DNA from 3 places in the Pseudoalteromonas sp. SCSIO_11900 genome. Region 3 is predicted to be linked to each of the others. Evidence: predicted binding sites of a transcription regulator. Region 3 holds the regulator's gene; each other region holds the start of a gene.
The links. Region 3 encodes LexA, which represses DNA repair genes until DNA is damaged. Its sites were predicted from a motif close to TACTGTATNNNNATACAGTA; they were not measured.
Positions count from the first base shown of each region.

Region 1: the regulator LexA is predicted to act here: its motif matches at 7,267-7,286, upstream of ruvC (crossover junction endodeoxyribonuclease RuvC).
Region 2: the regulator LexA is predicted to act here: its motif matches at 5,458-5,477, upstream of uvrD (DNA helicase II).

Region 1 covers NZ_KK070023.1:2,802,030-2,812,972, forward strand. Annotated here, with positions in the region: gene ybgF (tol-pal system protein YbgF) at 1-194, opposite strand, end outside; gene pal (peptidoglycan-associated lipoprotein Pal) at 208-747, opposite strand; gene tolB (Tol-Pal system beta propeller repeat protein TolB) at 783-2,141, opposite strand; gene tolA (cell envelope integrity protein TolA) at 2,150-3,055, opposite strand; gene tolR (protein TolR) at 3,060-3,491, opposite strand; gene tolQ (protein TolQ) at 3,478-4,182, opposite strand; gene ruvB (Holliday junction branch migration DNA helicase RuvB) at 5,058-6,065, opposite strand; gene ruvA (Holliday junction branch migration protein RuvA) at 6,073-6,690, opposite strand; gene ruvC (crossover junction endodeoxyribonuclease RuvC) at 6,693-7,217, opposite strand; gene BG00_RS12975 (ABC transporter permease) at 7,350-9,851, opposite strand; gene BG00_RS12980 (ABC transporter ATP-binding protein) at 9,841-10,554, opposite strand; gene BG00_RS12985 (arylesterase) at 10,555-10,943, shown strand, end outside.
Region 2 covers NZ_KK070023.1:1,025,017-1,035,959, forward strand. Annotated here, with positions in the region: partial or broken gene BG00_RS04750 (ABC transporter substrate-binding protein) at 105-1,191, opposite strand; gene BG00_RS04755 (GNAT family N-acetyltransferase) at 1,160-3,250, opposite strand; gene uvrD (DNA helicase II) at 3,228-5,393, opposite strand; gene BG00_RS04765 (hypothetical protein) at 5,709-5,933, shown strand; gene BG00_RS04770 (YacL family protein) at 6,046-6,414, shown strand; gene BG00_RS04775 (dUTP diphosphatase) at 6,467-7,087, shown strand; gene yrfG (GMP/IMP nucleotidase) at 7,080-7,727, opposite strand; gene nudE (ADP compounds hydrolase NudE) at 8,014-8,586, shown strand; gene cysQ (3'(2'),5'-bisphosphate nucleotidase CysQ) at 8,579-9,376, shown strand; tRNA gene BG00_RS04795 (tRNA-Met) at 9,518-9,594, shown strand; tRNA gene BG00_RS04800 (tRNA-Met) at 9,677-9,753, shown strand; tRNA gene BG00_RS04805 (tRNA-Met) at 9,821-9,897, shown strand; gene BG00_RS04810 (trimeric intracellular cation channel family protein) at 10,230-10,844, shown strand; gene BG00_RS04815 (YifB family Mg chelatase-like AAA ATPase) at 10,879-10,943, shown strand, end outside.
Region 3 covers NZ_KK070023.1:726,357-737,299, forward strand. Annotated here, with positions in the region: gene ctaD (cytochrome c oxidase subunit I) at 1-1,547, opposite strand, end outside; gene coxB (cytochrome c oxidase subunit II) at 1,547-2,689, opposite strand; gene lexA (transcriptional repressor LexA) at 3,183-3,800, opposite strand; gene BG00_RS03415 (PaaI family thioesterase) at 3,999-4,442, shown strand; gene BG00_RS03420 (hypothetical protein) at 4,472-4,852, opposite strand; gene BG00_RS03425 (endonuclease) at 5,105-5,758, shown strand; gene hmpA (NO-inducible flavohemoprotein) at 5,798-6,979, opposite strand; gene norR (nitric oxide reductase transcriptional regulator NorR) at 7,140-8,696, shown strand; gene BG00_RS03440 (LysR family transcriptional regulator) at 8,693-9,589, opposite strand; gene BG00_RS03445 (NADPH-dependent FMN reductase) at 9,706-10,272, shown strand; gene BG00_RS03450 (tellurite resistance TerB family protein) at 10,280-10,723, opposite strand; gene BG00_RS03455 (hypothetical protein) at 10,819-10,943, shown strand, end outside.

The sequences.
Region 1 (10,943 bases), 2.1 Mb from region 3:
TCTTGCAGTAAATTGAGCTGTTGCTGTAACTCTACTTGTAAAAAATTACGCTGTTGCATCATACTTTCAAGTGTTGCTAAACGCTTTTCAATGCTTGACTGTGAACTTGCAGCTTCTGAAACAGGAGCGGGAGCAGCCAAAACTTGGGTGCTCCCGCTCAATATCATGGCTGCCAAAATAATTTTCGGCTTCATAATATCTCTTATCTTAGTAAACTAGTACCGCACGGCGGTTTTTAGCGAAAGCAGACTCAGTGCGAGATTTAACCATTGGCTTTTCTTCGCCGTAGCTAACTACTGACATTTGGCTTGCAGAAACACCTAAGCTTTGTAGGTATTTTTCAACTGCTTGTCCACGGTGCTCACCAAGTGCAATGTTGTACTCTGGCGTACCGCGCTCATCTGCGTGGCCTTCAATTAATACTTTAACAGAAGGATTTTTAACTAAAAACTCAGCGTGTGCACGAAGTAAGTCTGCATATTTGCTTTCAACTGTGGCTTTATCAAAGTCAAAGTAGATAATTTGCTCTTGACGAAGCGCTTCGTACTTTTGACGAAGTTGCTCTTCTGCTTGTTGCTCTGGCGTCATTGTGGCTACTTCAACTGTATCCGTTGTTGTTTGCTCAACAGTTGCTTGGTTTGACTGGTTAGCTGCATTTTCGTCGATATCTGAAGATGAGCTACAAGCTGCTAGTGTCATTACTGGCACAGCAATTAGCAGGCCTTTAAGTATTTTGTTAAGTTGCATTGAGTAGATTCCTATTTTGAGTAAACCAGCAATTATTACTGTAAATATGGCGACCAAGCAGGTGCCTTTACTTGTCCATCAAGCACAGGTAAACGTGCTTTAAAACGACCGTCCATCGATACTAGCGCAAGTACCTGTTTATTATTGTGGAGCGTGCTGTATATAATCATCGAGCCATTTGGCGCTATGCTCGGTGATTCGTCAAGGCGAGTTCGTGTTAAAACTTGAAACGCACCTGTAGCCAACTCTTTCTTAGCAAGATGATACTGTCCGTTAGTACGGTTTACCATCACTAATTCTTTTCCGTCTGGCGAAATAGAACCCGCTAGGTTCATGTCACCGTCAAAGGTTAATCTTTGCGTTCTGCCAGTTTTTAAATTTAACTTATAAATCTGAGCATTACCACCCCTTTCCGACGTAAATACTATATCTTCACCATTTGGGTACCACGAAGGTTCGGTATCTATACTACGATGGCGTGTTAATCGCGTCTCTTTACGTGTTAGTAAGTCTAATAAGTAAACCTCAGTTGCACCAGTTTTATCTTTTGACAGCACGAGCAGTAACTTTTTACCATCTGGCGAGAATTGCGGCGCGCCGTTAATTCCCTTGTAGCTGGTGATCAATTCGCGTTTACCCGTATAAATGTCTTGAATGTAAATTTGGCTCTGGCGATTTTCAAAGGTTACATACGCTAACTTAGTACCGTCAGGTGACCAAACCGGCGACATTAATGGCTCTTTTGAACGCAATAATACTTGTTCATTAAAACCATCGTAATCAGCAACGACTAACTGATAAGGCTTTTCTTCGGTATCACGTACAATAACATAGGCTATTTTTGTTAAAAACGCGCCTTTTTCGCCAGTTAGCTTTTCATAAATAACATCACTAATGCGGTGCGAGTATCGACGAAATCCAGTTTCACCAATTACGCTTTGACGTGCTTCTAAAATATGGTCTTGGCTTTGAACAAGCTTACCGTTGCTCATCATTTGTGTTTCACCGCCAGTAATTTGGCCGCGAATAACATCAACAAGCTCATAACGTACTAAGTAACGTCCGTTGGTTTGCTGTTCTACTTCACCCACTAAAACCGCTTCAACGCCTTTATTAACCCAAGCGCCGTAATCAATATCGCCGTCTTTATGTGGTTGTTGAGGCATTTGTGAAACGCTAACTGGCTTAAATTTGCCACTGCGCATTAAATCAGCAGCAATAACATCGCTAAGCTGCTCTGGAATAGGGCCAATACCTTGATATTTAAAAGGCACAATCGCAATCGGTCTTGCACCGTCTATACCTTCAGTAATAACAATTTCAAGTGCCGCGTGTGCAACACCCTGAAACCCTAATATTAAAACTAAACAGGCTATTTTAATTTTGTTAAACATGTCATCCCTTAAAACTCTGGCGCGATGGTTATATTAATATTCTTTAATTGTTCGAATACGTCTTTATCTTTCGATACCGGTAATGTGTCGGCCATGCGAACCGCTCTTAAAGCAGCTTCACACACTAACTTATCACCACCTAACGACTTAACCTGCGTAACCAAGCCATTAAACCCAAGACGGAGATTAATGCGGCATTGCTGGTTTTTCATTTTTTCATCAATTAATAAGTTTTGCTGAATACGCGCCATAATTAATGCACGGTATTTATCAACTTCACTCACTACTTGCTGTTGACGTATTTTATTGCGTGCAGCCTGCTCTTTGGCAAGTTGCTCTTGCAGTATTTGTTCTTGTAATGCTTGCTGACGTTTACGCTCAGCTTCTTCAGCACGTTTTTTACGCTCTTCTTCGGCTTTTTTAAGCGCGGCTTCTTCGGCTTTGCGTTTGTCGGCAGCCGCTTTAGCAGCATCTTCAGCCTCTTGCTTTTGCTTTTGCGCTTGTTTGGCTTTTGCTCGCTCACGTTGTTCTATTTCGCGGGCTTTTTTAGCTTGAGCTTCGGCTTCGGCTCTTTCTTTCTCTTTAGCTTTGCGCTGCTGCTCTAGCTTTTTAATGCGTCTTGCTTCAGATTCACTTTGCTTACGTGCTTCTGCTGCGCGGCGCTCTAAATCACGAATGCGTTTATCTTCAGCGCGCTTTTTATCTTCTTCTTTTTTGCGTAACTCAGCAATTTTTTGCTCAACCTGCTGTTGATCCACGGTCACAGCAGACACCGCATTTTCTGGCTCAGGAATGGCGGCATTAAGCGTCACTTCCATTACTTTAGGTTTAGGTGGATGAATGTTTGCTGATGCATACAAAAATCCCCCTAATGCTAAATGCAGTATTACTGATTTGATTAACGACGTATTCATATGACTACTTGGTCCCCTCAAAGGATTCGGTCATTAAGCCTACCGATGGTACACCTGCATTCTTCAAAAAATCCATGAGCAGTAACACTTCTTGATACGACACTTTACCTGAGCCTTTAATCATTACTGGGGTATCAGGGTTTTTCATTAGTTGTAGTTTAATTACAGCGGCTACATCTAATGCTTCCATTGGCTCTTCCGGATCAGTACCTATGCTTACATAATACTTACCTTGCGAATCAATAGAGGCAATAATGGGCGGCGTATCTTTGGTATCAACTAAGTCTGACTCTTCCATTTTTGGTAGGTCTACTTTTACGCCATGGGTTATTAATGGCGCAGTGGCCATAAATATAATAAGCAACACCAACATTACATCAATGTATGGTACTACATTAATTTCTGCGACTGGGCGACGCTTTTTACGCTGGTACATTCGCTTGAGCCTCTATTTGGGTAGCTGCTTGACGGTGTAAAATATTGGCAAATTCTTCCATAAAGTTAATGTAATGAGATTCTAACTTTTCAACTTTATTAGCAAATCGGTTATAGGCAATAACGGCAGGAATAGCCGCAAATAAACCCATTGCTGTTGCAATCAAAGCTTCTGCTATACCTGGTGCAACCATTTGTAAGGTTGCTTGTTTTACTTCACCTAAGGCAATAAAGGCATTCATAATACCCCATACTGTACCAAACAAACCTATGTAGGGGCTAATTGACCCAACGGTTGCTAAAAACGATAAGCTTGATTCTAGTTTTTCTATTTCACGAGAAAGCGCAACCCGCATTGAACGATGCGTGCCTTCCATAACAATGCCTGCACTTTGAAAGGTATTTTTTTTGTGGCGTGCAAACTCTTTGAAACCTGAGGTGAATAACGCTTCAATACCCGTTGATTGACCACCGCGTGATGAAATTTCGTTATATAGCTTACTTAGGTCAACACCAGACCAAAAACGATGCTCAAATTTTTTGGCATTTGCTAAGGCGTCAGAGATGGCTTTTTTACGTTGAAAAATAATAGCCCACGACATAACCGACATAGCAACCAACGCTAGCATTACTAATTGCACAAGCAAACTGGCTTCTAGAATTAGATCTAAAAAATTAAGCCCTGATCCCACGTTAAACTCCTAAATAATTAAAAACATCAAATTGATTTATTTGAGTAAGGTAACTTTGTAACACATTAGCCACCATTAAAGTTCAGCTAGTGTATCTAGTGTATTTCCTGCTGACAACGATATTGCTGTGAATAGCCAACAAAAAACGTTAAAAAAAATAGTTTTACTACTTAACTCTTGTTTTACTGTATAAATAAATAACAATAAGGCTATTTATAAGCCTGCTTAATTTCACTAAAGAGTCACAAAAATACGCTGTTTATTCAAAATTAATGCATAAGCACTCATAAACACTACACGCTTACCTTAACGTAATAGTAAAACTAATACCGAACGTTTATATGTTAATATACATAAACAAAGCATTTCATTAACTTATAGAATTAATGGTTAATTAACATGCAACATTAAGTAAAAACAGAAAACCCCTGCTATTAGTTTTTTTAATCTGAAAATATAAATTTTCTAGTTTGAACAAATTCTGCCGCTTCGGTATTATTCTCCTATACCGAGCTAGCGCATTAAATGAAAGCTATTTCATTGAATCCAGTTCTTCGTAATATGATTTATTTCGTATTACTTTTTTACTTCTTGGGGTATGACCTCAACAAGTAAAACGTAGTTCCCTAGATTACTTCCTTAAACTTGTTGTTTGCCCGCATTATTTGCGGGCTTTTTTTTGCCCGCAATTTGTAAAATTAGTTACACTCGGGCTCAATACCGTTACTACAGCCGCACAATAGCCTGATATGTCTTAACGCTCAGTGAATTATTGGCAAAGTAAAATACGTCTAAATTTAGCCTTTGCTTATACAAAAAAGCCACTGTCGTTAAAATGACAGTGGCTTTAGAAAGAGTCTCGTTATTCTGGTTATTTAGTCTTTTTTAGGTAACAAGCCAAAATGGTGATACGCATTATCAGAGACAATTCGCCCTCGCGGCGTGCGCTGAATAAATCCTTGTTGAATTAAAAACGGTTCAATCACATCTTCTATGGTTTCTTTCTCTTCGCCTATTGCCGCGGCTAGGTTGTCAAGCCCAACGGGGCCACCCATAAACTTTTCGATGATGGCGAGTAAATATTTACGATCCATGTAATCAAAACCGCTTTTATCAACGTCAATCATGTCGAGGGCTTGTTGAGCTACCTCAGCATTAACCGTACCGTCTGACTTTACTTGGGTGTAATCGCGCACTCGACGCAATAATCGATTTGCAATACGTGGCGTACCGCGCGAACGTTTGGCTATTTCAGCGGCGCCATCGTCACACATTTCTAAACTAAGATAATGCGCTGAGCGCCCCACAATGTGTGATAAGTCTTCCACAGAATAAAATTCTAAACGCTGTACAATACCAAAGCGGTCACGCAGTGGAGAAGTTAATGACCCCGCACGGGTAGTTGCACCAATGAGTGTAAACGCGGGTAAATCAAGCTTAATAGAGCGTGCTGCTGGCCCTTCACCTATCATAATATCGAGCTGGTAATCTTCCATTGCCGGGTAGAGTATTTCTTCAACTTGCGGGCTCAAACGGTGAATTTCATCAATAAACAGTACATCACCCTCTTCAAGGTTAGTAAGCAATGCGGCTAAATCGCCCGCTTTTTCAAGCACAGGGCCCGAGGTGGTTTTAATATTTACATTTAATTCGTTGGCTACAATATTGGCAAGCGTGGTTTTACCTAAGCCTGGCGGACCGAATATTAATAAATGATCCAACGCTTCACTGCGGCTACGCGCGGCTTCAATAAATATTTCCATTTGTTGCTTAACATGCGGCTGACCACGATAGTCGGCCAGTAACTTAGGCCTGATAGCACGGTCTATGGTGTCTTCGTTGGTTTTTTCAGCAGCATCTATTAAGCGATCAGCTTCGATCATAATTTACTCACAGCATTGATTTCAAAGATTCTTTAATTAGAACCTCAGTCGACATATCGGGTTTGCTTATTGATTTTACTGCTTTTTGCGCTTGTGGCAATTTATAACCGAGCGCCACTAACGCCGAAACCGCATCATCGGCCGCATTATTGGCTATAGTTGCATCGCTCGCAGGCTCTATTACGGCGCTATCGCTAAATGGGGTAAATAAGTCATTACCCCAATTTTTTAATCGGTCTTTCATTTCGAGCACTAAGCGCTCTGCGGTCTTTTTGCCCACCCCTGGCAGCTTAACCAAAGCGGTAGCATCTTCATTATTTACACAACTTACAAACTGCTGCGCCGACATGCCCGACAAAATAGCTAAGCCTAATTTAGGCCCTACGCCATTAGCTTTTAACAGCTCTCTAAATAACGCACGCTCGGTTTTATTATTAAAGCCAAACAATAACTGTGCGTCTTCGCGTACTACAAAGTGAGTGTACACAATGGCGTTGTCGCCTACTTTAGGCAAATCGTAAAAACAGGTCATTGGCATTTGTACTTCGTAGCCAACGCCGCTCACTTCTAATAGTATTTCTGGGGGCTGTTTTTCAACTAACACGCCGTTTAAGCGACCTATCATTGTTATTTCCTTAGACGTCCTCTAACGGTTTTGCTTGCGCTACCCGCTAGTTTTATTAAATTTTGTTCAGAGTGGGCATGGCAAATTGCAATTGCAAGCGCATCCGCCGCATCGGCTTGCGGCGTACCTGGCAGTTTAAGTATGTTTTTAACCATATGTTGAACTTGCGATTTATCTGCCCCACCGTTACCCACAACGGCTTGCTTTATTTGCCGTGCTGAGTATTCAAAAACCGGTAAGTCGGCCATAGAGGCACCGACAATCGCAGCGCCACGAGCTTGGCCTAGCTTTAAAGCAGAATCAGGGTTATGCGCCATAAATACTTTTTCTATAGCAAATGTTTCAGGCGAAAATTGCTCTATAAGCTGTGTAATGCCTTGGTAAATCATTTTAAGTCGGGTGGGAAAGTCGTGATCGGCTAATTTAATACAGCCACTGCCTAAGTAAGTAAACTTAGCCCCTTGGTGCGCAACCACACCGTAACCCGTTAAACGCGAGCCCGGATCGATCCCTAAAATTATGGCCAAACAGCACTCTCATTATTGTTATTTATTAATAGTGCTAATAATGCCAGAGCACTGTATAAATTACCAGTACCAAGCAAAAACAAAAATGCCTACATAAAAAGTAGGCATTTAAACGCTATTTGGCTGAAAAGTTTACGCCAATGCGCGTACTAAGCCTTGGGTATTTTGTTTAAGCGTACAAGCAATCATAAAATAGCCTAACCCTGCTACAAACACGCCACCAGCAACGGGGCCAATAATCCAAATATTAGGATGCAGCTTACCCGCTAAATCAAACATTTGCTGCTGTACAATCAATAACGCAATATCGCTGAAAAATGCAGCCACCAGTCCGGCTAAACCGCCCAGTAATAAAAACTCATACAAGGTGGCATTTTTGATTAATCGGCTTTTAGCGCCCAAAGTACGCAGTATCACAATTTCTTGCATCCGCTCACCTAAGCTTGCTTGCACCTGCGATATAAGTACCAACGCGCCACACAACACCACAATAGCCAGTACAAAGCCAATAGCTAACGACACTTGTTCAATAGTCGATTGTATTTGTTTAACAAAGTTGTCTACATCAATCGCTGTAATCGTAGGATATGTACGTAATAACTGGCTAAAGTCGCGCTTTTGCTCAGGCTCAATACGTACTGATGAAATATACGTGGCCGGAAAGTCTTTGAGTACATCGGGGCTTAAAATAATGAAAAAGTTAGGTTTAAGCGTGGCCCAATTAACTTTACGTACATTGGTAATTTTAGCGTCGAACGACTGCGCACCAATTAAAAACGTGAGGGTATCGCCCATTTTCACATCAAGGCGCTTCATCATCGACTCTTCAAGTGAGGCCTCAGCTACTGCGTCATCGCCAAACCACTGGCCATCGATAATGTCATTTTGTGAGGGGACTTCGTTAAGCCAAGTTAAGTTAAGCTCGCGGCCAATACCTGAGCGGGCTTCTTCGTCTTTTTTCTCGTTGTCTTGCAATGACACTTCACGTGCTACTGCTTCGCCATTTACTGCATTCACGCGGCCACGAATCGTTGGGTAAAACTCCGACACTTGAATGCCTTTTTGCGCTAAGTATTCATTTACCGGATCCAGCTCATTTTGCGTAATATTAACCAAAAAGGCATTAGGTGCATCACTTGGTAACTGAGACTGCCAATCCGAAATAATGTCGTTTTTTAGCACAATTAAAAACAACAGTAATTTAATCGCTAGCGAAAAACTAATTAGCTGCACCGCATTAACGTTGGCGCGCTTTTGAATAGACGCAATAGCCAACGACCAGCTGTTACCTGGCTTTAAGCCAAGCTTTCGGCCCCCGCCAAATATTAATTTAGAAATTAAAAACAACACTAAAATAAGCGCAAGCGTTGAGGCAAATAAAATAAGGGTAATTTTAATATTGTTACTAAATAACCACATTAATAAAAATACCGTTAAGGCGCTAAGCCCTAAATGGATTTTACTTACCGCAAGGCGGTCGCCTAAATTACGGCGAAGCACTCTAAGTGGTGGAATATCAAATAAATCTAACAACGGCTTAATAGAAAACATAACCGCACAAATAACCCCGGTGCTAATGGCGACTAACCACGGTTTAAACCCTGCCATGGGCAATTCGGTTCCCATGCTTTTTGCAAGGTAACCAGTTGCAACTTCTTGTAAGCCGTAACCAATAGCAAGGCCAACGACTACCGCCATGGTACACACCATTAATAAGTGCATAAGGTAAATTTTGCGGATCATATCGCGGCTGCCACCTAAGGTTTTCATCATCGCGACGGGGTCGTATTGGCGCTCACAATAGCGCTTAGCCGATACTGCAATAGCAACCGCGGCTAATATAATGCCCAGCAAACCTGCTAACAATAAAAAGCTTTCGGCTCTGTTTAAGCTATTTGAAATGGGTGATTGACGGTCTTTTACACCATACCAGTTTTGGTTTTCTTTAAGTTGCGGTTTTAACCAATCGTAAAAACTATTGATGTCGCTTTCATCACCTGCATACAACTGGCGGTAAAATACACGGCTACCGGGCTGTATTACTTCAGTTTTTGGTACATCATCAATATTAATAAGTACTCTGCGACTGCTAGAGAACACATTAAATGGCGCATCGGGTTCTTCTACAATCACCTTTTCCACATTAAATAACGCGGCACCTAATTCAACTTGGTCGCCTACGTTTATGTTTAAACTGTAAAAAACCGATTCACTTAACCATACGTTACCAGGGCTTGGCGCACCGGGTGCAACCTCAGTTTGAGCATTCAAACCCGACTTAACTTTCAATTGGCCTTTAAGCGGGTAACTGTTTGATGCAGCCTTTACTGAGCTAAACTGCATTTGATCGTTTGCAAACAGCATAGTGTCAAAGTACACCATTTGTGCAGTTTGTAAGTTTTGTTGTTCTGCTTTGGTTATAAAGGCGGTATCTATGGCGTGATTGCTGGCAAGAACACGATCTGCTGCTATAAATGCACTGCTTTTTTGGGCAATACTTTGTGCAATTCGCTCTGTCACCATAGATAAAGTAAGCACGGTTAATACTGCCAGTGCAATGGCTGCGCTTATTACGGTTAGTTCACCACGGCGAAACTCACGAGAAAATAGTTTAAGCGCTAATTTAGCCCACATTTGCCATTTCCTCTGTTGAATTGTGTACCAGCTCACCGGCTTCAATCTGAATAATACGTTCACACTTTTGCGCCAGTGCTTCATCGTGGGTAACTAAAATAAGCGTAGTGCCATTTTGTTTATTTAAATCAAATAATAACGCTTCTATCATGTGGCCGTTTTTGCTATCTAGGTTAGCTGATGGCTCGTCGGCAAACAGTATTTTAGGCGAACCCACGAATGCGCGAGCAATGGCAACACGTTGTTGCTCACCACCAGATAACTGCGACGGGTAATGATCAACACGGTGACTCAAGCCGACTTTTTCAAGTAATGCGAGCGCTTGCTCTTTAGCATCACGTTCGCCAGCAAGCTCAGCGGGTAACATCACGTTCTCAAGCGCAGTTAAACTTTGTACCAACATAAAAGACTGGAATACAAATCCGACTTTAGCAGCTCTCAGTGCTGCACGTGCTTCTTCGTCTAATTCGTGCAGCGGCTCGCCATCTAACACCACCTCGCCACTGCTGGCGGTATCAAGCCCTGCTAGCAAGCTCAATAATGTAGATTTACCAGAGCCCGACGTGCCCACTACGGCAACAGACTCGCCATGCTTGACATTAAAGCTGATGTCGCTGAGGATGGACAACTCACCTTCAAAGGTGGAAACCACTTTAGATAAACCATTTACTTGAATTATATTTAATTGAGAAAGCGCTGACATATGACCCATTCAATCCTACGTTGTGTATTCATTTTATTTTTAGTTATTAACCCACTACACGCGGTAGCTAACAACACGATTTTAATACTTGGTGATAGTTTAAGCGCAGCCTATGGCTTAAAACAAGAACAAGGCTGGGTGCAATTGTTACAAGATAAATACGATACCGAGCAACGCCCTATCAACTTAGTAAATGCCAGTATTAGCGGCGAAACCACCGGCGGTGCATTGCGCCGATTAGACGCGCTACTTGAGCAATACCAACCAACTCACGTGCTCATTGAGCTTGGTGCTAATGATGGCCTGCGCGGTTTTCCAATCACAAAAATGCAAACTAACTTAACGGCTTTAATTGAAAAAAGCCAAGCTGCAAATGCACAAACCGCACT
Region 2 (10,943 bases), 300 kb from region 3:
AAGGCATCAGGTAAAAGTAAAAGAATAAGCGCCTAAAGCTAGTACACTTAAAGCCTACTAACCGAACTTTTGTTATTAAGTGTTGTTTATAACAAATAATTAGCTTAGAACAGTCTATAGGCTTCGGTTTTCTGCTCTTGTGTGTTGTTAGAAGCTTGAAGTTCTTTGGGTTTAAATATAGCGCTTGGATCAATAAGTACGCTGTGTTTATCGGCTAGCTTAATTAATCCATGCATCATATTTCTTGTTTGTGGATCAATATCAAAGCCTATTTCAGTTAACTTATCGAGAGGTTTTATATCTTCTGCTTTGCTAAATGCCATAGTGTTAATATAGCCCTCAAAATGAAGACGACTCGGTTTTTTAATGTTGCTCGCTTGCATATCGGCTAAAAACTCAGTACAAAAATTATCGTTACAATTTAGTGGGTTTGGAACAATCTCCGTTACCATAATATTTGATGGTGAGTTTACTTCATCAAATAAGTCAAAGCTGGGTACAAACGAAACGCTAGTATATTCAGGATTAAACCCTTGCTTTTGGGCGCTATTAATAAACTCAGAGAGTGGTTCATAAGTGCGACTAAACAGATTGCCGTAACTCCGCTTAATTTTAAGGTATTAAGTGCTGACTCCACTTCTTGGCTATTGCGTTTGTAGCGAGCAACTATTGCCGGTGTAAGGTTATATTTAGCGAGTGCTTCTGTTAGCCCTGATTCTACATATAAGCCAAATTCGTCAGCCTGTATAAACAGCCCTATTTTAGTATGTTTATGCTCTTCAACGAGGTATTTGATTTGTTCTTGTGCTTCGTCGTTATAGCTTGCTTTAGTAAAGGTATAATCGCATGGCTGGTTGGGGTACCCTTGGCACCAAACAGGGCATCAACTTTATTTGTGTAAATAAACTCACGAGGATTATTAACGGTTTGTTTGGGTTCATAGTGATCGTTAGCAACTAAAAGTAGCACCTTAGCGTCATTAATACCGCCAGCGTTATTAACTTTGTCAAAATAAACGCTGCTACCTTTATACAACTATTGGCCAATATTTTTAGCAGGACTAGTTAGTGCAGTAGACATGCCCAGCTTAATTACTTTGTCGTTGGTTTGCTCTGCACGCGCGAAAGTTTGCCCAAGCACTAATGCTATAAGGACAATGTTAAGGTTTACTATTATGCGAAATGCGCTCATACCAATTATTTACAGCTTTTTTAAATAATGTATTAAATGACTTTGTGCCATTCAAACCTAACTGACTTTGGATATTTTTCGGTGTCCAATTTTGTAATACTAGCCTAATAAAAACATATTGGAAATTATCGTCATCGGTTGGCAAGCTATACGGCAATGCCCAAAAACGTCGCCAGAGTAATGGTTTTATATTAAAAAGCTGGTAGTCACTTGTTAACATAGACTTTAATCTTGATTGCTCAGTGATACTGTCGGTATGAGTAATAAAATGAGAGACAATTTTCGCGACCAGTTGATAATCAAGCTGACTATAGTGATCGAGTAGTTGCAAAGGGAAATCGGCTTCGAACTGTGCTACTAATTGCTCTACTAGTTGCTCACTTTTAGTTAAGCTTTTAACAACTAATGCGCTGTGCTCGCCCGTTGCCTTATCTTTTTGAAAACCGAGTTTAACTAAATCAAAGCCATTACTTTGCCAAAAACTGAGTAATTGCGCATTGCCACCAAAGCTGGCACCAAACCAATGACACTCGCTCTGCAATTGCTGTTCACAGTATTTAAGTAACTGTGTGCCTATTTTTTTGTTGTGATGCTGTGGATCAATGGCAATACGCACCACGCGGGCGCAGTGTGGTTTTAAAACATCAGCATTAAAACTCAATTGTGCTAGCGTTTGTGCCATTAAGTGACCTTGAGGCCTACGCTTTCCTTGTGCTATTTCATTGCTCATGGCAGCATTAAATCCACCTTCAATCGCAATTAAACAGACACCGAGAATATTATCACCTTGTTGGCAAACAAATACATGTTGTTTAGTGGCGTCTAGTAAGTGGCGTAAATCATTCACACTAGTTTGATAATGTGCCAGCGTTAGCAACCCAATCACTTGATAAAGTAGTGGCTCGTTACTAGCAAGTTGATGTGCCTGTAACTGCTTAAATTGCAAAGGGGTAGAGTGTAAGGTGAGGCTGTGATGTTCAGCATCTAAGGCTAATAACGTGCGAATGTGCTGCTCTAATGGGTCCTGCTTTGCAAAGCGAATAGGCTGTTCAAGAGTCATACTGCGCATATTTTTAAAATGCGTTTTAATGTAGCGAGTAAACTTTAGAATATAGCCGCGACCATTGCCTTCATAGCCAACCATGGTGCTTGAAAATACCACGCGAGGATAAAGGTGGAGTAGTTTTATGAGCATTGGAACAGGGATTGCTGCCGCTTCATCAATTAATAGCAAGTCACACTCAGGCTGTTCGTTAAGTAGTTGATCAGGTGCAATATATTGCATGTTTGCAATGCATTTATTGCCTGCTTGATACTCCAAATTAAGTGCGTTTGCTAAATGTTTAAAGCTGCTGTGCAATGCGCGAAATTGCATAGAGCTGATGAGGATTTTTTTATCGCTGAGCTCGCTTGCGGCAATCCCTAACGCCGCTGATTTCCCCCGTCCCCGATCAGCATTAATCAATAATGGTCTATTTGCCCGTCCGTGTGCGGTTTTTTTTATTAATTCAACACATTGTTGTTGCTCGGTAAAATCTATTGTACCTGCTGAGGCATCAATGTCGGCAAGAGTAACCCAGTCATCTTGTTGATTAAAATGTAATAAGGAGGCGCTGCTCAGTAAGTGCTTTAAACGTTGATTAAAAAAGCTGTATTGATACGCTTGTCCAAATGATTGAAATAATGGCAGCGCAGGATCGCACCAATGTTCAAGTGATTCGAGCGCTGGAAGTAATACAATTAAAAAGCCACCCGCTTGAACTACGCCCGCTAAGGCTGCTAGTTTATCTGGCACCAGTCCACTGTAGCCATCATAGACAGCATGGGCGCACTCTTGCCCTAAAATTTGATGGGTATGCTCTGGCCAATGTGCATTAACTAAATTTGTGTTTTTAGAAAGAACAAAAGAGGGTTGCTGTAATTGAGCAAGCAGCTGAGTGCATTGCTCATAACACCAATTTTTATCGCCTGTAAGCAACAGTAACTGACGATGTTTAGCATTCGTTAGCTGCTGTTGCAGATGCTTTATAACGCGGTTAAACGGCTTGTAGTCTTGCATAAGCTGTTACTAACCACTTACTACCTAAGTCGTCAAAGTTAACCTGTACACGCGATTGTGCGCCGCTGCCTTCGTAATTAAGCACCGTGCCTATACCAAATTTAGCGTGCAGTACGCGTTGACCTAAGTTAAACCCGCTTTCCTCAAATGCCGCATGGCTTACTGATGCACTAAAGCGCCCTGCAGCAGGCGGTCTTGAGACTTGTGTTTTAATGCGAATTTCTTCCAAACAGTCTTCGGGTATTTCACGTAAAAAACGCGATGGGCTGTGGTATTTTTCTTGACCATATAAACGGCGGCTTTCTGCGTGGCTTATATACAGTTTATCCATAGCACGGGTCATACCTACATAACAAAGACGGCGTTCTTCTTCTAAACGGCCCGTTTCTTCATTACTTTGTTGTGATGGGAACATGCCCTCTTCAACACCGACCATAAATACCAGCGGAAACTCTAAGCCTTTAGCTGAGTGAAGCGTCATCATTTGTACCGCATCTTCATGTTCATCAGCTTGCCCTTCACCTGATTCAAGCGAGGTGTAGGCTAAAAAGCCTTGTAGTGGTGAACTAAATTCTTCCTCTTCAGGGAGTTCATATTGATCGCAGGCGCTAATTAATTCTTCTAAGTTTTCAACCCGAGCACGGCCTTTTTCACCTTTTTCAGCCTGATACATTGCCATTAACCCTGAGGTTTGAATGGCATATTTAGCCTGCTCGTGCAGCGTTAAGTCACTAATTTTATCTTCAATATGTTCAATTAACTCAACAAACTTGGCAACAGCTCCAGAAGCGCGACCCGATAAATGCTGTTGCTCTACAATGGCTTTAGCAGCATACCAAAGCGGCAAAGATTCAGCGCGAGCGCAGTCACGTATATGGCTTAATGTTTTATCGCCAATGCCGCGGGCGGGCGTATTAATTACACGCTCAAATGCCGCATCATCTTGGCGGTTACCCACTAAGCGTAAGTATGAAAGAGCATCTTTAATTTCTTGGCGTTCGAAGAATCGCATACCGCCATAAATTCGGTATTTTAAACCTTCTTGTAGCATCGCTTCTTCAAGTACCCGTGATTGCGCATTACTACGATATAAAATAGCCGCATCTTGTAGTGCGTTACCTGCATTAAGCCAGCTACGTAATTTGCTACTCACAAAGCGCGCTTCATCTAGCTCATTAAAAGCAGCATAAATAGAGATAGGTTCACCGTCGTTACCGTCGGTCCATAAACTTTTACCCATTCGCTCGGAGTTATTTTGAATTAACGCGTTTGAGGCTTTAAGAATAGTGGCAGTCGAGCGATAGTTTTGCTCAAGGCGAATCGTCTCTGCGTCAAAATCAGTTAAAAAGCGTTTAATGTTTTCTATTTTTGCGCCGCGCCAACCATAAATACTTTGGTCATCATCGCCTACAATCATGATACTGCTGGTATCGCCCGCAAGTAGTTTTAACCACGCATATTGAATGGTGTTGGTATCTTGAAACTCGTCTACGAGCATGTGCGCAAAGCGCTGCTGATAATGACGCAGCAAGGTTGGGTTATTTTTAAGAACCTCATAGCTACGTAGTAATATTTCTGCAAAATCAACTAGGCCCGCTCTATCACAAGCTTCTTGATAGGCCGCGTAAACACGCAGCATCATTTGCTCGTTAATATCGTATGCCTGAATATCTTTAGGACGCAGAGCTTCATCTTTTTTAGCGCTTATATACCAACCAAACTGTTTAGCAGGCCATTTTTTGTCATCAATATTCATTGATTTTAATAGGCGCTTGATCATTCTTAGCTGATCATCAGAATCTAAAATTTGAAAGGCTTCTGGTAGGTTTGCTTCACGGTGATGAGCGCGCAAAATACGATGTGATAAACCATGGAATGTACCAATCCACATACCACCGACAGGTGCTTTTAAGGTTTCTTCTACTCGCGTGCGCATTTCTTTAGCTGCTTTATTAGTAAAGGTAACCGCAAAAATACTATAAGCAGAAGCTTGCTCAACCTGCATTAACCACGCGATACGATGAACTAAAACACGTGTTTTACCCGAACCAGCACCTGCTAATACCAGCATGTTTTGTAGTGGGGCTGCAACGGCATCGCGTTGTTTGTCATTTAAGCCATCGAGTAATTCAGAAACGTCCATCGTTACGCCTTTTCAATCAATAATGGGGGCAGTATAACAGGTGTTTTTGTTAGGCTAAATAAAATACTGTTTTTATAAACAGCTATTTATAAAATACGTATTTAAGTTGTTGAATAGTTAACAGTATAAACTGAGCAAGTAATTAAAATACCTATTTAAAATTGCTAATTTGACCTATTTTTGGCAAAAAATACTAAACTGATAAATTCGTAATAATTTAACTACATGATTTGTAAGCTTTAATAAATTGGCATAAAGTGTGTAAGTATAAATAATAAGTACAAATACAAAATTAATTAAACTACAGAGGTGAGTATGTCTCAACAAGGTTCTGGCGGTAACGTAATCGCAGCATTATGTAATATTTTCTTCCCCGGTTTAGGGCAGTTGGTGCAGGGCCGTATTTTAGCGGCACTTGTTTTTGCAATTCTGGTTTTTGGCGGTTATGCGCTATGGTTTTTAGTTGTTCCAGCCGTAATCGGTGCCGTGTTCCATTTATGGGCAATTATTGATGCTGCACGCTATCGCTCAGGCGGTTAGCTAAATTGATGATGCTAAATAGCGCCTTATGGCGCTATTTTTGTATCTGGCTTTCATTATTCATAGCTGATTAGGTTATAATCTGTTGCATTGGCAGTACTGGAATAAAGTTATGGAATATCAATTTATACGTGACCCTATTAGCGGGCTGCGCATTAAAATAAGCAGCGAGCATGCCCTAATTGGCCGCTGGTTAAACGAAGAAATTGGCAAAGAAAAAGTCGCGATGGTACAAGCACTTATTAGCTCGGTGAGTTCAAGCTTTGAACCGTTAACACTTAAAGGCCACGAAATTGACCTAATTCTTTCTAAAGATGAAGCATTATTCGAAGCGCATGCGTTGCATCAAGATAACGAAGATATATTAGCCTACCAAGATGATGAACTCATGCTGGAAGAGAATGATTTAAGCAGTGGTTGTGGTTTTGAAGACTTTGTTGACCTGATCAACTCATGGCATGAGTTTTCGGCTGGTCGTTAAGTTATATTATCTGTATTATTACCCTAATTATAAATCCAACAGTGGAACCAGTATGTCTGCGAATTTAAACAAACTAGTTGTTATGCTAGAAATGCAAAATGCCATGAATACCAAAGTACATGAGCAATGGTTTAGTCAAGGCTTTGAGTGGTATAGAGCTATTTGGGTTGAATGTGCAGAAATGCTGGATCATTACGGTTGGAAATGGTGGAAAAAACAAACGCCAGATACTGAACAAGTAATTTTAGAGCTGGTTGATATTTTTCATTTTGGTTTATCGCTACGTATCGACGGTAAGACCAGCTACGAGCAAATCGCTACGCAGCTACAAACTCAAATGAGCGCCCCACAACAAGGTGATGACTTCAAACAAACCCTTGAGCTATTAGCGGCCAGTGCGGTTGCCAATAAAACCTTTAATGCGGCTGCTTTTGCCGGTTGTATGGCACAAATCGGTATGGATATTGATGATTTATATCGTGGCTATGTGGGTAAAAATACGCTGAACTTCTTCCGTCAGGATCATGGTTACAAAGAGGGTAGCTACATTAAAGTGTGGCATGGCAAAGAAGATAACGAACACTTAGTTGAAGTAGTTAAAAGCCTTGATACTGAGCATGTAGATTTTGCAAAACAGGTATATCAAGGCCTAGTAGCGCGTTACCCTAAATAAGCTTACGGTAATCGGTGACGCTTAAGTAATCGGCTATTACATTATGTGGTTGCTGGCTATTAGGGTTAGCAACCGCAAGTAAATGCTCAATGCCGTATTCTCGTGCGGCATTTAATACCGGTAAGCTGTCATCTACAAATAATGTGCGGCGTTTATCAAACCCTAAATCTCCTTGAACCTTATGCCACAAACTTTGTTGCTCTTTACTTACCCCATATTCATGCGTTGATATTACCCCATCTAAGTAGTTATCAATGGCGGTATGTTCAAATTTAAGCATCACGCATTCTGGATGAGCATTGGTAAGTAAAATGAGTTCTTTACCTGCACGTCGAAGTTCAGTTAAAAAATGCGGAACATCTTCACGTATTTTAATTAAATGTGCAGATTGACGCTTTAATTCGAGAATAGGTAAGTTTAGCTGTGCTTCCCAATAGTCAGAGCAGTACCACTGAATTTTGCCACTCACAGCCTGATAGCGTTTTAAGATATCTGCGCGGGCTTCCTCAAAACTGATATTTTGAGCCAGAGCATGTTGTTGTGGAACAACATTGAGCCAAAAGTCAGTGTCGTAATGTAAATCAAGTAAAGTCCCGTCCATGTCGAGTAATACAGTATCGATTTTTGACCAATTGAGCATGATATATCCTTGTGGAAATTGAGGCGTTAAATGATTACGTTGCGATGAAATGCTTGCAAGCGAAATATAATGGGCTCTGTTAATTGAACTCTAAAAACATATTCCCAATGATGAAATATTAAGGGCGAATTCAATAACGGCAGATAAATATTTAACCTTAACTACGGGTAAGATATTTTATGATTAACTCTGCATTTAAATTGCTTTTAATTCAAACTGAAACTCGCATCTTATACTCATTTGGGTATATGATTAGTATAACTGCAATGATAGCAAATTGATGCCCATGACACAGAAAAAGCACCCAACACCACCACAAATTCTCAGTAATAATGTTGTCGCTAAAAGTCGCTTATTTACTGTGGAGTCTTTAGAACTAAAATTTTCAAATGACGAAGAGCGTCAGTATGAACGAATTCGCGGCGGTGGCCGTGGAGCCGTTATGATTGTACCCATCACAGCTGAAAACGAACTACTACTCGTTCGAGAGTATTGCGCCGGCACCAATGACTATCAGTTAGGTTTCCCTAAAGGATTAATTGACCCCGGTGAAACACCTGAGCAAGCAGCAAACCGAGAGCTCAAAGAAGAAATTGGCTTTGGTGCAGAATACTTTGAAGCACTTAAAACGGTCACTATGGCGCCTAGTTATTTCAATGCCACTATGCATATCCTCTTTGCTAAAGATTTATACCCTGAAACCCTATTAGGTGATGAGCCAGAGCCATTAGTGCTTGTTAAATGGCCACTTGCGCAGTGGCAGTCGCTATTAGAACAACCTGACTTTACTGAAGCACGTAGTGTTGCCGCTCTGCTATTATTAGATAAGTACTTAGCCTCAGGAGCGACTAATGGATAAATTACTTGAACCATGCATAACACTTGCCCAAAGTGCAGGTGATGCAATTATGGCTATTTATAAAAAAGATGATATTGGTCAACAAGAAAAATCAGACAGTACACCAGTTACTAAAGCAGATTTAGCCGCAAACGATGTACTTGTTGCTGGCTTAAAAGCGCTAGCTCCCGATATTCCTATTATGTCAGAAGAGACGCCGATCCCAGCATTGGAAGACAGGCAGCACTGGCAACGCTATTGGCTGCTTGATCCGATGGATGGCACCGGTGAATTTATATTAGAAAGCGGCGACTTTGCCGTTAATATTGCGCTGATAGAAAATAATCATCCTGTATTGGGAGTGATTCATTGGCCAGCAAAAGACGTGACCTATTTTGCTACCGCTAATAATGGGGCGTTTAAGCGTAAAGGCGAGCATGATAAACAAATATTTGTAGCACCTCCCGAAAGTTTAACTTTGGCTGTAAGTCGCCGCCAAAAAATAGAAGCCGTGAGTCAGTATTTAAATGCGCAATTTGCAACGGTGGCTTTAGGCTCATGTTCGCTTAAAGCTTGTATTGTTGCTGAAGGTAAAGCTGACTGCTTTTTAAGAATTGGTCCCACTGGTGAATGGGACACTGGCGCATCACAAGTAATAGTTGAAGAGGCGGGGGGGTGTATTACCGATGCTGAGTTTAACCCTCTGACCTATAACCAAAGGGAAAGCACAGAAAACCCAGACTTTATTGTTATGGGGCATCCCGATTGGGAGTGGCAAAAAATGATAAACCCACATCAGCGATTAGTGTAATAACCGCCTTTTGATGGGTTTTTGTTCACTTAAACGTTTTTAATTAGTAAAACCTTGCATTATAGGTTTATTCCTATATTATAGCGCTCTCTTCGAAACAGGCTTGTGAATAACACGATACTGTTACAAAGAAATTACAGGCGCGGGATGGAGCAGCCTGGTAGCTCGTCGGGCTCATAACCCGAAGGTCGTCGGTTCAAATCCGGCTCCCGCAACCAATTTCCTTTAGAGGTTTGAGGTTACTGTAAACTCTAACTTAAGAGATTAAATTAAGTAGTCGATAGACTTAAAATATATAGGCGCGGGATGGAGCAGCCTGGTAGCTCGTCGGGCTCATAACCCGAAGGTCGTCGGTTCAAATCCGGCTCCCGCAACCAATTTCCTTTAGAGGATTGGAAGCCAAGTTGTAATGTAAGCAACTATAAACAAATCTGCAATTTCAGGCGCGGGATGGAGCAGTCTGGTAGCTCGTCGGGCTCATAACCCGAAGGTCGTTGGTTCAAATCCGGCTCCCGCAACCACTGAAATAACATGTTTTATTAAATCGACACGCCTAAAGCGTGTTTTTTTATGCTTAAAATTCAGTGAAATGGGTAGCTCGTCGGTCTCAGCTCTTCATTAGCCAGCAAAGGTCGTCGGTTCAAATCCGGCTCCCGCAACCACTGAAATAAACAGTTATAGTAAAGCAGCACGCCTAAAGCGTGTTTTTTTATGCCTAAAATTCATATTCCCTCACGCTATTTTTAACGCGTATACCTACTGTTCTTTTCTAATTCTACTTTTTGAAAGTGTTATTGCTGAATATTTAGTATGCTATGCGTTAAACTCTTTAAAACTTTTTGTAATAAAAATTATGACTGAACTCTATCACTGGTTTGATTTAATTGGCGTAGCGGTATTTGCTATATCGGGCACCTTGGTTGCCTATGAAAAGAAAATGGATGGCTTTGGTGTGGTTGTGCTTGCAACCGTTACGGCTATTGGTGGCGGTACTGTTCGCGATGTGATACTCGATCAACCCGTATTTTGGTTACACGATCAAAGCTACTTCTATGCTATTTTAGCAGCAGTGCTTGTTACAACACGACTGATCAATAAACAAAAATCGATTCCTTATTATGTTTTACAAACAGCCGATGCATTTGGTTTAGCCTTTTTTGCGGTAATGGGAGCACAAAAAGCGCAATTGGCCGGTATGCCTGATATGACGGTTATTATTATGGCGGTGATCACCCCCTGTTTTGGTGGATTGATTCGCGATGTGCTTGCCCGCGATATTCCTATGCTGCTCAAAGGTGAGCTCTATGCTATTACCTGTATTGCTGGTGGTATCGTGTATACGTTAGCTATAAACCTATCTTTAACGGTGGAAGTGGCGATGATCTTGAGTATGTTAATGACCTTATTGCTGCGCTTTTCGGCCATTAAATGGAAGATTATATTACATGTTTTTAAATATCCTGACTAAACTGGTTTAATATAGCAGTTAACTAGGATAAGGAATGTCGTTAGCCCGTATATTTTCTCGCGCACAAGTAGGAATTAATGCCCCCGAGGTTATGGTTGA
Region 3 (10,943 bases):
GAATCAACTTCCCATTCAAGCCCCTCAGCTCCATCCCAAACTTTTGCAGGCACTTTGTCGCCCCCTTTTGCACATTTATACACAACCACCACAAATAATAATTGCGATAAACCAAAGGCAAACCCACCTATACTAATAATGGCGTTAAAATCAGCAAACTGTAGCGCATAATCTGGAATACGGCGTGGCATACCGGCTAACCCCACAAAATGCATTGGGAAAAACAGCACATTTACACTTATTAACGACAACCAAAAATGCCATTTTGCTAAGGTAATATTGAACATGTTTCCGGTCCATTTTGGCAGCCAATAATAAGCCCCCGCCATAATAGAAAACACCGCGCCCGTTACGAGTACATAATGAAAGTGTGCAACCACAAAATAGGTATCATGATATTGGAAATCGGCAGGTGTAATCGCTAGCATCAATCCCGAAAAACCACCTAAAGTAAACAACACAATAAATGCGATACTAAACAGCATTGGCACTTCAAAGCTAATAGACCCGCGCCACATAGTCGCTACCCAGTTAAATACTTTTACGCCGGTAGGTACCGATATCAGCATAGTCGCGTACATAAAAAACAACTCACCCGCCACGGGCATACCAGTGGTAAACATATGATGCGCCCACACAATAAAGCTCAACAAGGCAATGGAGGAGGTGGCATACACCATAGAGGCATAACCAAATAGTTTTTTACGTGAAAAGGTGGGAACAATCGTAGAAATAATGCCAAAGGCAGGCAAAATCATAATATAAACTTCAGGGTGACCAAAAAACCAAAAAATATGTTGGAACATCACCGGATCGCCACCACCAGCGGCATCAAAGAAACTGGTCGCGAAGTATTTATCGGTGAGCACCATAGTAACTGCACCAGCAAGTACCGGCATAACTGCAATAAGTAAAAACGCCGTGATCAACCATGTCCACACAAATAACGGCAGCTTCATCCACGTCATACCCGGAGCACGCATATTTACTATGGTGACCACCACATTAATGGCCCCCATAATCGAACTAATACCCATAATATGCACAGCAAATACAAACATTGCTGTGTTGTCGTTACTATAAGTGGTGGAAAGCGGCGCGTAAAAGGTCCAACCAAATGCAGGGCCACCACCAGGCATAAATAATGAAGCTAATAGGATTAAAAACGCAAACGGTAAAATCCAAAAGCTCCAGTTATTCATTCTCGGTAAGGCCATATCTGGCGCACCAATCATTAGCGGGATCATCCAGTTTGCCAAGCCGGTAAAGGCTGGCATAACCGCACCAAACACCATTATTAAACCATGCACTGTGGTCATTTGATTAAAAAAGTGAGGATCAACCAGTTGTAGGCCCGGCTGAAATAACTCAGCTCGAATAACCATCGCCATTGCCCCACCAATTAAAAACATGGTGAGTGAAAAAATTAAATATAAGCTACCTATATCTTTATGGTTGGTTGTAAATAACCAGCGTTTAAAGCCTGTGGCAGGTTGATGGGCATGATGAGCCTCATTGGTATTAGGTTGTTCTGCAATGCTACTCATTATTTAGCCTCCCCATCAGCATCCAGTGCCGCTTGTATCTCGCTCGGTTGAATTACATCACCAGTGTCATTACCCCACGCGTTGCGTTTATAGGTAATAACAGCTGCTATTTGCTTGATTGATAATTGCTTTGCGAAAGACTGCATAGCCGTACCTGGTTTACCATGGAGCAAAATATCTATATGCCCTTTGATATCACCTATGACTATTGGGCTGCCTTTAAGAGCCGGAAAAACACCCGGCAAGCCTAATCCTGTTGGCTGATGGCACGCCGCGCAGCTCGCCATATAAACCTGCTCACCAAGCGCCATCAGCTCTTCTTTTGGTACAACTTGGTCTAATAACGCAGCGTCTGCTTCAGCTGCTTTTTGCTTGGCTTGTTTAGCCTCTGCTAACCACGTTTTGAAGTCTTCTTCTGTTTTAGCTTCTACCACAACAGGCATAAAACCATGATCTTTACCGCAAAGCTCTGCACACTGCCCACGGTAAGTACCAACCTCATTAATATTGGTCCATGTTTCGTTAATAAACCCAGGGTTTGCATCTTTTTTAACGGCAAAGTCAGGCACCCACCATGAGTGAATAACATCATCTGAAGTCATTAAAAAACGTACTTTTTGATTAATTGGTAGTACCAGCGGTTTATCGACCTCGAGTAAATAATTCGGGTTTTTATCAGCAAGGTTGGTTATTTCATTTTGAGGGGTAGCTAGCATGGAATAAAACTCAACGTCCTCCCCCATATACTCGTAATGCCACTTCCACTGTGAGCCTGTAATTTTAATGGTGAGATCAGCTTTGCTGGCATCCTCCATGGCAATTAAGGTTTTAGTCGCAGGAATGGCCATAACAATTAATATGACAAAAGGGATCGCAGTCCACAGTATTTCTACTTTGGTGCTTTCATGGAATTGGGCAGGGACAGCCCCTTTAGATTTGCGATGATGAATGAGTGCCCAAAACATAATGGCAAACACGATCACCCCAATCACACAACATATTAAAAAAATAGTCATGTGCAGTTGGTATACATTATTACTTATATCGGTTACGCCTTTACGCATATTATATTGGCTATTAGCAAGCACATTCTGCGAAAAAACAAACAATATAAGCCACAAGGAAGAACTCAGCTTACCCATGTGACGGCTCCTTTGATGCTATTGCTGACGCAAAGCGAAGAGGCATACGGCTTAAACGCCTATTCGTTATTTTTATTTTTTATAAGGGTGCTGGATTTAGTAAATGTGTGTTCTCAAAACGACTAAGCTGTGAGTTATTTTTATTCCAGCTCTTTAATAACTAGTTAAAAAATAAACAATAAGCAAGGTGAGTATGAAAAATAAACAAGGTGTATTTTTTAAAATGCGCAGCTAAAAAAATAGCAACTAGTCAGGCAATTAATCTAAGAGTCAGGTTTAGTAAGGGGTGTATTGAAATTACAGGATAGAAATATAAAAAATTGTTAACTTAAAAAAGCAGAGTAAATTTGTTTATTTATAAAGTATTTAGTGATTTTATTTATGATAGGGGGAGCACTTAACAACATATAGTCATACATTTGATAAGTTAGACATTGTGCTGCTAACAAACCCAGCGCCTAATCACTATTAAGCGCTAAATTATGCTTTAATACTACATCCAGTCAGCGTTACGAATAACACCTACCGCTAAGCCTTCAATATTGAACGACTCATTTTCTAAATCGACCTCAATAGCTGAAAACTCATCATTTTCAGCATGTAAGAGTACTTTTCTGCCCGCTTTTTCTAAACGCTTCACGGTTACATCGTCGTCAACACGGGCAACAATAACTTGTCCATTTTCGGCAACTTGGGTTTTATGCACAGCAAGTAAATCACCATCCATAATACCAATGTCTTTCATACTCATACCGTTAACACGCAATAAAAAATCGGCCGCAGGTTTAAACATTAAAGGGTCAATTTTACAGTGGCTTTCTACATGCTGTTGCGCCAATATTGGCTCACCGGCAGCCACCCTGCCAATTAAAGGTAAGCCTAACTGCTCTGGCTCCTCTTCTTCAACAAGCTGAATTCCGCGACTCGCGCCTGGCTTCATTTTAATAACACCTTTTTTGGCCAATGCTTTTAAGTGTTCTTCTGCAGCATTTGCACTTTTAAAACCCAGTGTTTGTGCAATTTCGGCACGTGTAGGAGGCATACCAGTGTCTTTAATAAACACTTTAATGAGTTCGAGTATTTGCGCTTGGCGTTTCGTTAATGGTCGCATACAACTGGTTTTCCATACAGTACAATTAACTGTGAGTATATACAGTTATTTAAAAATCGCAAATATAAATTAATGCCTTATATGCCGTTATCATCAAACAATAACCTACTTTAAAAGCAGGGTAATAAATGTAATTATTAGCAACGCATTATCATATTAATAAATTTTAATTCTCGATTACTTATCCAAGGAGCTAGCATGAGTATTTGGCATCAACCGATTACATTAGAGTTTTGTAAGCAATTAGATCAAGGTATTACAGGCCAAGGGACACTCATGAAAACCATGGGAATAGAGATCAGTGAAATTGGTGATGACTACTTAGTGGCAACTATGCCGGCAATTCCAGAGCATCATAACCCTATGGGTATCGTTCATGGTGGCGCAAATGTGGTACTTGCTGAAACAGTAGCAAGTTATGCCGCTAATTTTGTGGTTGATTTCAATCGGTTTTATTGTGTTGGCCAAGAGATCAGTGCAAGTCATTTAAAGGCATCACGCAATGGCACATTAACGGCCACAGCGAGAGCTTATCATATCGGCAAACGCAGCTCGGTTTGGGATATTAAAATAACCAATAGCCGCAATGAGCTTTGCTGCGTATCACGTATGACCGCAGCCGTAGTAGAGCGAAAAGGCTAGTAAATCTGTTAACCAAGGTTGAGGTTAAATTACTTTTCGAGAGGGTAAATAGTAATTTCCACACCTGCACCAATTGCAGATATACGTAACAAGGTATCTGCATGTAAAGCTTGGTTAAAGCATTTTGGCGAAGTGCCAGACTCAAAACCCATATCGAATGTTCTGCGTGAACAACTCAACCATTGCTTTAATGCATTGCGTGAACACGACTCGATTAACTCGCACAAGTGATTAATCGCTTTATCTGGCGTGGTTATTTCACCTGCAACCTCAATGCGAGCAAGTTGACGGTATTCGTCTTTATCATAATGTAAAATAGTTGCGACCTTTTTTAAATCAGCAACTAATACGCTAATATCTTGCTTTGACTCAAGCTCTAGATCTACATTTAAAAATTGAATTTCCGACATTATCTCGTTTTTACCCTCTATTAATTTCATTGCAAACTTTAACGCAGTTTTACCGTTATACCAAATCAACAACGCAAGAATCACTGCATTAACGCGTTTTTAGCGTTAGCCTCTGAATATTGCCCACTATTTACTCCTAAAAAACGCCCTCTACAAAATACGCAAATTAAAATTAAAGCATGCCGGCGGCGGTTTACTTTTTTATTCTAGGCCTTAAACTAGCCGCTCCTGTAGTTCACGTATGTGATGGATATGATTCGGTTTATTTTAGCTTTGTTGGCTTGCTGTGCTTGTTTTTCAGCAATGGGCGAACAATTTACGCGGTTTTCGAGTGCCAAAAAGCACTTAATTAATACCCTTCCCGAAAACGCTAAAAGTATTTATTGTGGTTGCGATATAAAAAAACAAGGCAAAAAGTTAGTACCCGACCCTACCCATTGTGGCTACGTGCCTCGCAACACACTAACCCGCTCAGGCAAAGTAAATCAACGTGCATTGCGAATTGAATGGGAACATATTGTCCCTGCATGGGAATTTGGTCACCAGTTACAATGCTGGCAAGATGGTGGGCGTAAAAACTGCCGCAAAGTTAGCGCTAAGTTTCGCTTGATGGAAGCCGATATAAACAATTTAGCCCCTGCAATTGGTGAAATTAACGCCGATCGCTCAAACTACCGCTTTGGCATGTTAGCCCAAAACGCGACGCAATATGGTCGTTGTGAGGTTAAAGTTAATTTTAAACAACGTGTTGTTGAACCGCCTGTTCATGCACGTAAACGCATTGCCGATGCGTACGCTTACATGCAAAAAACGTATGGTTTAAAAATTTCAGCTAAACAACAAAAGCTATTTAATGCTTGGCAACAACAAGCTTATGCTGCCAACACAAATAGTAAAAAGCTGTAAGTTTAAATTAAAAGTGTGTAACACACGCTTTTAATTAATCTAAAACGCTTGGTGTGGTCCAAATATTTCGTAGTGAATATTTGAGCTTTGCACACCTAAATCAAGTAGCTGGCCTTTTACGTAAGCCATAAATGATGCTGGTCCACACAAATAAAATGCCCCTTCGCTAATAGGTAATGATGCCTCAAGCACCGTTAAATCCATTAGCCCAGTGAAATCACACTCCTCGCCACCTTGATTAAACCAAGTAAATGTTTTTAGCTGTGGATGCATTGCCGTTTGCTGCGCTAAATACCCTTTAAATGAAAATTCGCGGCTATTTTCACACGCGTGCAAATAACTAATCGCTTGATTTTTATCACCACTAAGTAGCGTTTGCAGCATTGCCATCATCGGGGTTTGGCCAACACCTGCTGAAATAAGTACAACTGGAGTTGCCTCATTTTTTAAAATAAAATCTCCCGCTGGCGGGTATAACTCTACTCGTGCGCCTTGCTCTAGTGAGTGTAAATAATTAGACACCACGCCAGGCTTTGGTTGGCACTCTTTTTTAACGCTAATACGATAGTTTTTAGCATTGCTCTTTTGCGAAATAGAATACTGGCGGATCTCTTCATATTCTGCGCCCTCAGGCTTAACTTTAATGCCAATGTACTGTCCTGGCTTGTAGGTAATAACTGCTTTACCATCCACAGGTGTCAGCGTAAAACTAGTTACGAATTCAGATTCAACATGTTTATCAGTAATTTCAAACTGGCGCGTGCTTGCCCAGCCACCATGGTTGTTTTTACTGTGCGCATACAATGCCGCTTCTTCGGTAATACAAATATCAGCAAGTACACCGTAGGCTTCGCGCCACGCATATTCAACATCGGCAGTAAACTGCTCAGGAATAAGCTCTTTAAGTGTGCCGATCAAATGCGCCCCTACAATAGGGTAGTGTTCGGGTAAAATATTCAAGCTGGTATGCTTATGGTTAATTCTAGCTAATGCCTCTTTTAACACGGCTAAATTATCAATATTTTGCGCGTACGCAGCCAACGCATTAAATAATGCAAATTGCTGACGACCCGTTTCTTGATTAGTCATATTAAAAATATGTTTAAGTTCCGGGTTATGGCTAAACATGCGCTTATAAAAATGATCGGTGACGGCTGTACCCGCTTCTGCAAGTAATGGAGCTGTACTTTTTACAATCTCAATAGTTTTTTCAGATAACATGTTTATTTCCTATGTAATAACTAACTGCTTGCACTTAGCATTACACAGAGCGTGCCAACTAATTAAACCCATAATATTCAACAGGTTAAATTAACTCACTTTACAAGATGAGTCTTTATGACCTACTATAAAACATGTAAAAATACACTAACAGGTCATTTTGACTCAAGTTGCCTTGGAGCTTGCACAAAGCACCTTACATGCCCACAGTTTTGAGCAGCTCTTAGCCACGGTTGAACGTGTTATTCCAAGTGATGCTAGCGCCTTGTTAATTCGCCAAGGCGAGCAATTAAAGCCCTTAGCCATTAAAGGGCTTATGCCCGATAGCCTAGGACGACGTTTTGATATTGCGAAGCACCCTCGCCTTAAAGCCATCTGCAGTAGTCGTTTGGCTCTGCAATTTGCACATGACTGTCCACTACCTGATCCATACGACGGGCTACTACTGGCTAAAACCGGTGATATTCCAGTGCATGCCTGCTTAGGGTTACCCCTTTATGATAAAAACGCACTACTTGGCATTCTGACCTTTGATAGCCTAAACGCTGATGCGTTTGACGGCATTACGGCTGATACACTCAACACCTTACAAACCTTGTGTAGCGCACACTTTAAAACAGCTCTAGAGCTTGCCCATTATAAACAGCATGCTCAGCATTCAAATGAATTAGTACAAGCGTTAAACCGTGAGGCACTCAAACGCGATGGTGGTGAAATTATTGGCCAAAGCCCAGTAATACAAACCCTTAAAAACGAAATAAAGCTGGTTGCAGCCTCTAATTTTAGTGTATTAATTTTAGGTGATACTGGGGTCGGCAAAGAGTTGGTGGCGCGTAATATTCACTTGCATTCAGCACGCAAAGATCAGCCATTGATCCATTTAAATTGTGCATCACTGCCTGAAAACCTCGCAGAAAGTGAATTTTTTGGCCATGCAAAAGGCGCTTTTACCGGCGCCCAAAATGCCCGCCAAGGTAAATTTCAGTTAGCCGATGGCGGTACCTTATTTTTGGATGAAATAGGCGAGCTACCACTGGCAATGCAAAGTAAATTATTACGGGTACTGCAAAGTGGTGAAGTACAAACCGTTGGCGAAGATGAACTTAAATATGTTGATGTTAGAGTGATTGCAGCAACTAATCGCGACCTAAAACACGAAGTAGAACAGGGGCGATTTCGCGCCGACTTATATCATCGCCTAAGTGTGTACCCGTTAAGCGTAGCGCCTTTAAAAGCCCGTGATGAAGATGTTATTTTATTAGCCGGCTATTTTGCAGAAAAAACAGCCCGCAAGCTCGCTATTAAACAGCTAAAACTCAGCATTGAAGCGCAACTGCTGCTTAAAAAATATGACTGGCCAGGCAATGTGAGGGAGCTTGAGCATGTGATTAATCGGGCTGCATTAAAGGCTAAACAACATCAGTGGCAGCAACCAATTATTACTATTGAACCTGAGCATTGTGAGCTAAATTTAAGCGCTGTTAACACCTTAGCTCTTGAACACTCAAACCAGCTTGTAATCCCACCTTTAGCAAACAACATTTCGTTAAAGCAAGCCACAGATACCTATACGCAGCAACTTATAATACAGCAACTTAAACAACATAATTATAACTGGGCCAGTACCGCGCGCAGTTTACAGGTCGACCGTGCTAATTTAACACGGCTAGCCAAGCGCTTAGGTATTTCAATAAAAAAATCGTTGTCGCCTAGTTAACTTAACTTTCGCTGCTTAAAATAATTTTTTAATAGCTGACTAAACGCTTGAACCTTTGCTGTTCGGTGCACTAAATGATGCGTAACCAGCCACAAATCGGTTGGCCAACTCAGTTCATTAGGCAGTACAGGGACTAAATCAGAGTATTGCGCTGCAACATCATGCTGTAATCCGCCAATACCGAGCCCTTTAACTATGGCGCGGGTCGCTTCTGAGGTTTCTGACACTCTTAGCTTAACTTGCGACGGGGGAATATTTTCATCAACCCATGCAAAGTAAGGCACTTTGGCGTTATACCCTGCTACACCTGACACAAAGCTATGCAGCGATAGTTGCGCTAATGTTTGTGGCAACCCATAACGGCTAATGTAATGCTTTGATGCATAAAATCCTGACGAGAGCGCCGCTAAATGCTGAGCAATATAATCACCCTCATCCGGTCTGGGTCCAGCTCTTACTGCGATATGTGCTTGGCCATGATCTAAACGTAAGCGTTTTTGATCCATAATCACTTGTAATTGCACTTGCGGATGCAAGGTTTGAAACTGCTCGCACACCTCACTTAATACATCAATAAAGCCACTAACTGTGGTGAGTAACAAGCTACCTTGCAAGGTGCTATCTGCAGCAATAATGTCATTATGTAGGCGCTCTAGTTCACCATTAATCGCTTGTGCTGTGGTAAATAACTTAGCGCCAATTTCTGTGACTTTATAGCCGCGAGCATGGCGATGAAATAGTCGCGCATTTAAGCTTTTTTCTAAGTTATTTATTCGCCTGAGCACCGTACTATGGTGAACATCTAACACTTCGGCCGCGGCAGTTAAAGTACCTAAGCGCGCTACCTCGTAAGCAACCTTCAGGTCTTGCCAATCATTAAATTGAATTGCCATGATAACTACTCTTTAATCTGTGCATATGCGCACACAAGTTTTGCGTTTATTTGGCTTTTCTGCAAGTGATTATTTGTTAAAGTCACATTATACAAACTCATTATCAGGAGCAGCTCATGACAACACCAAAAATTATTGCCCTAGCAGGTAGCTTACGTAAAGATAGCTTTCATCAAAAACTCATTAACGAAGCGGCACGCTTTGCTTTAGAAAGTGGCGCTGAAGTAGAAGTGATTAAACTCGCAGACTTAGCCATTCCTATGTTTGATGAAGATCTCGAGGCACAAGGCACACCAGCCGGTGTACAACAACTTAAAGACAAACTTCGCGCAGCCGATGGCATTTTGCTGGCCAGCCCAGAATATAATGGCTCTATTACCGCGGTGTTAAAAAATGCTATTGATTGGGCATCGCGCACCGAACAAGGCGCAGAGCCTGCATTTGCAAATAAAGTAACCGCGTTATATGCAGCCTCGCCAGGTGGGTTGGGCGGCTTACGTGGCTTAAATCACGTGCGTGATATTTTATCTGGCATTGGCAGTTTAGTATTAGCCAATCAATTAGCTGTACCGGCTATTCATACTTTGTTAGACGAAAACGGCCGTATTAATGACCCTGCTACCGCTGAAAAAGTGGCTGGTCTTGCACAGCAGTTAGTTAGCGTAGCAAGTAAGCTTAAATAAGCAGCAACTATAACTTTGTTGCTGCAAGCTTTGCAGCAATAAAGTCTTCATGGGTAACATACAATAAATTAGCAACACGACGAATAACGTATTCTTCTTGTGGATCAAGTTCACCATCTGAGTATGCTAATCGCCAGAGTAGTTCAACTATTTCAATGCGTTGCTTTGCACTGCATTGATTATTAATTTGCTTTGAAAATTGAAAATAATCAATGGCGTCATCTAAGCTCGAACTTGCTTGTTCGGTTAACTCATCTACTGCTTCATCAGTTAAATCAAAATACTTTTTTAATGTCAGACTTAACGTATGCTGTTCATCTGCCTGTAAATCGTTATCCGCTCGCATTACCTCAATTAATAACGCGGCAACGGCTGTTTTTAAATCATGTTGTTCAATATCATAATCTTGCTGATCAATACTCGAAAAAAGCTGTTTAATTTGCTTGAACATCACATTTCCCCTTTTTGGGTGTTAGACTTATATCATAACGGGTGTAATTGATATGCTGATCACACTACCCAATATCAAGATGGAGTTAAAGGTTTATGAGTATAAAAGCCAATCATTACATACATGGAATTATTACCTGGGGTTTATTAACAGGGTGTTTGAGTGTGTCGGCAGAGCAAAGTGAAATGCAACGGCTCTACGATTTTGATGAAAAGGTGCA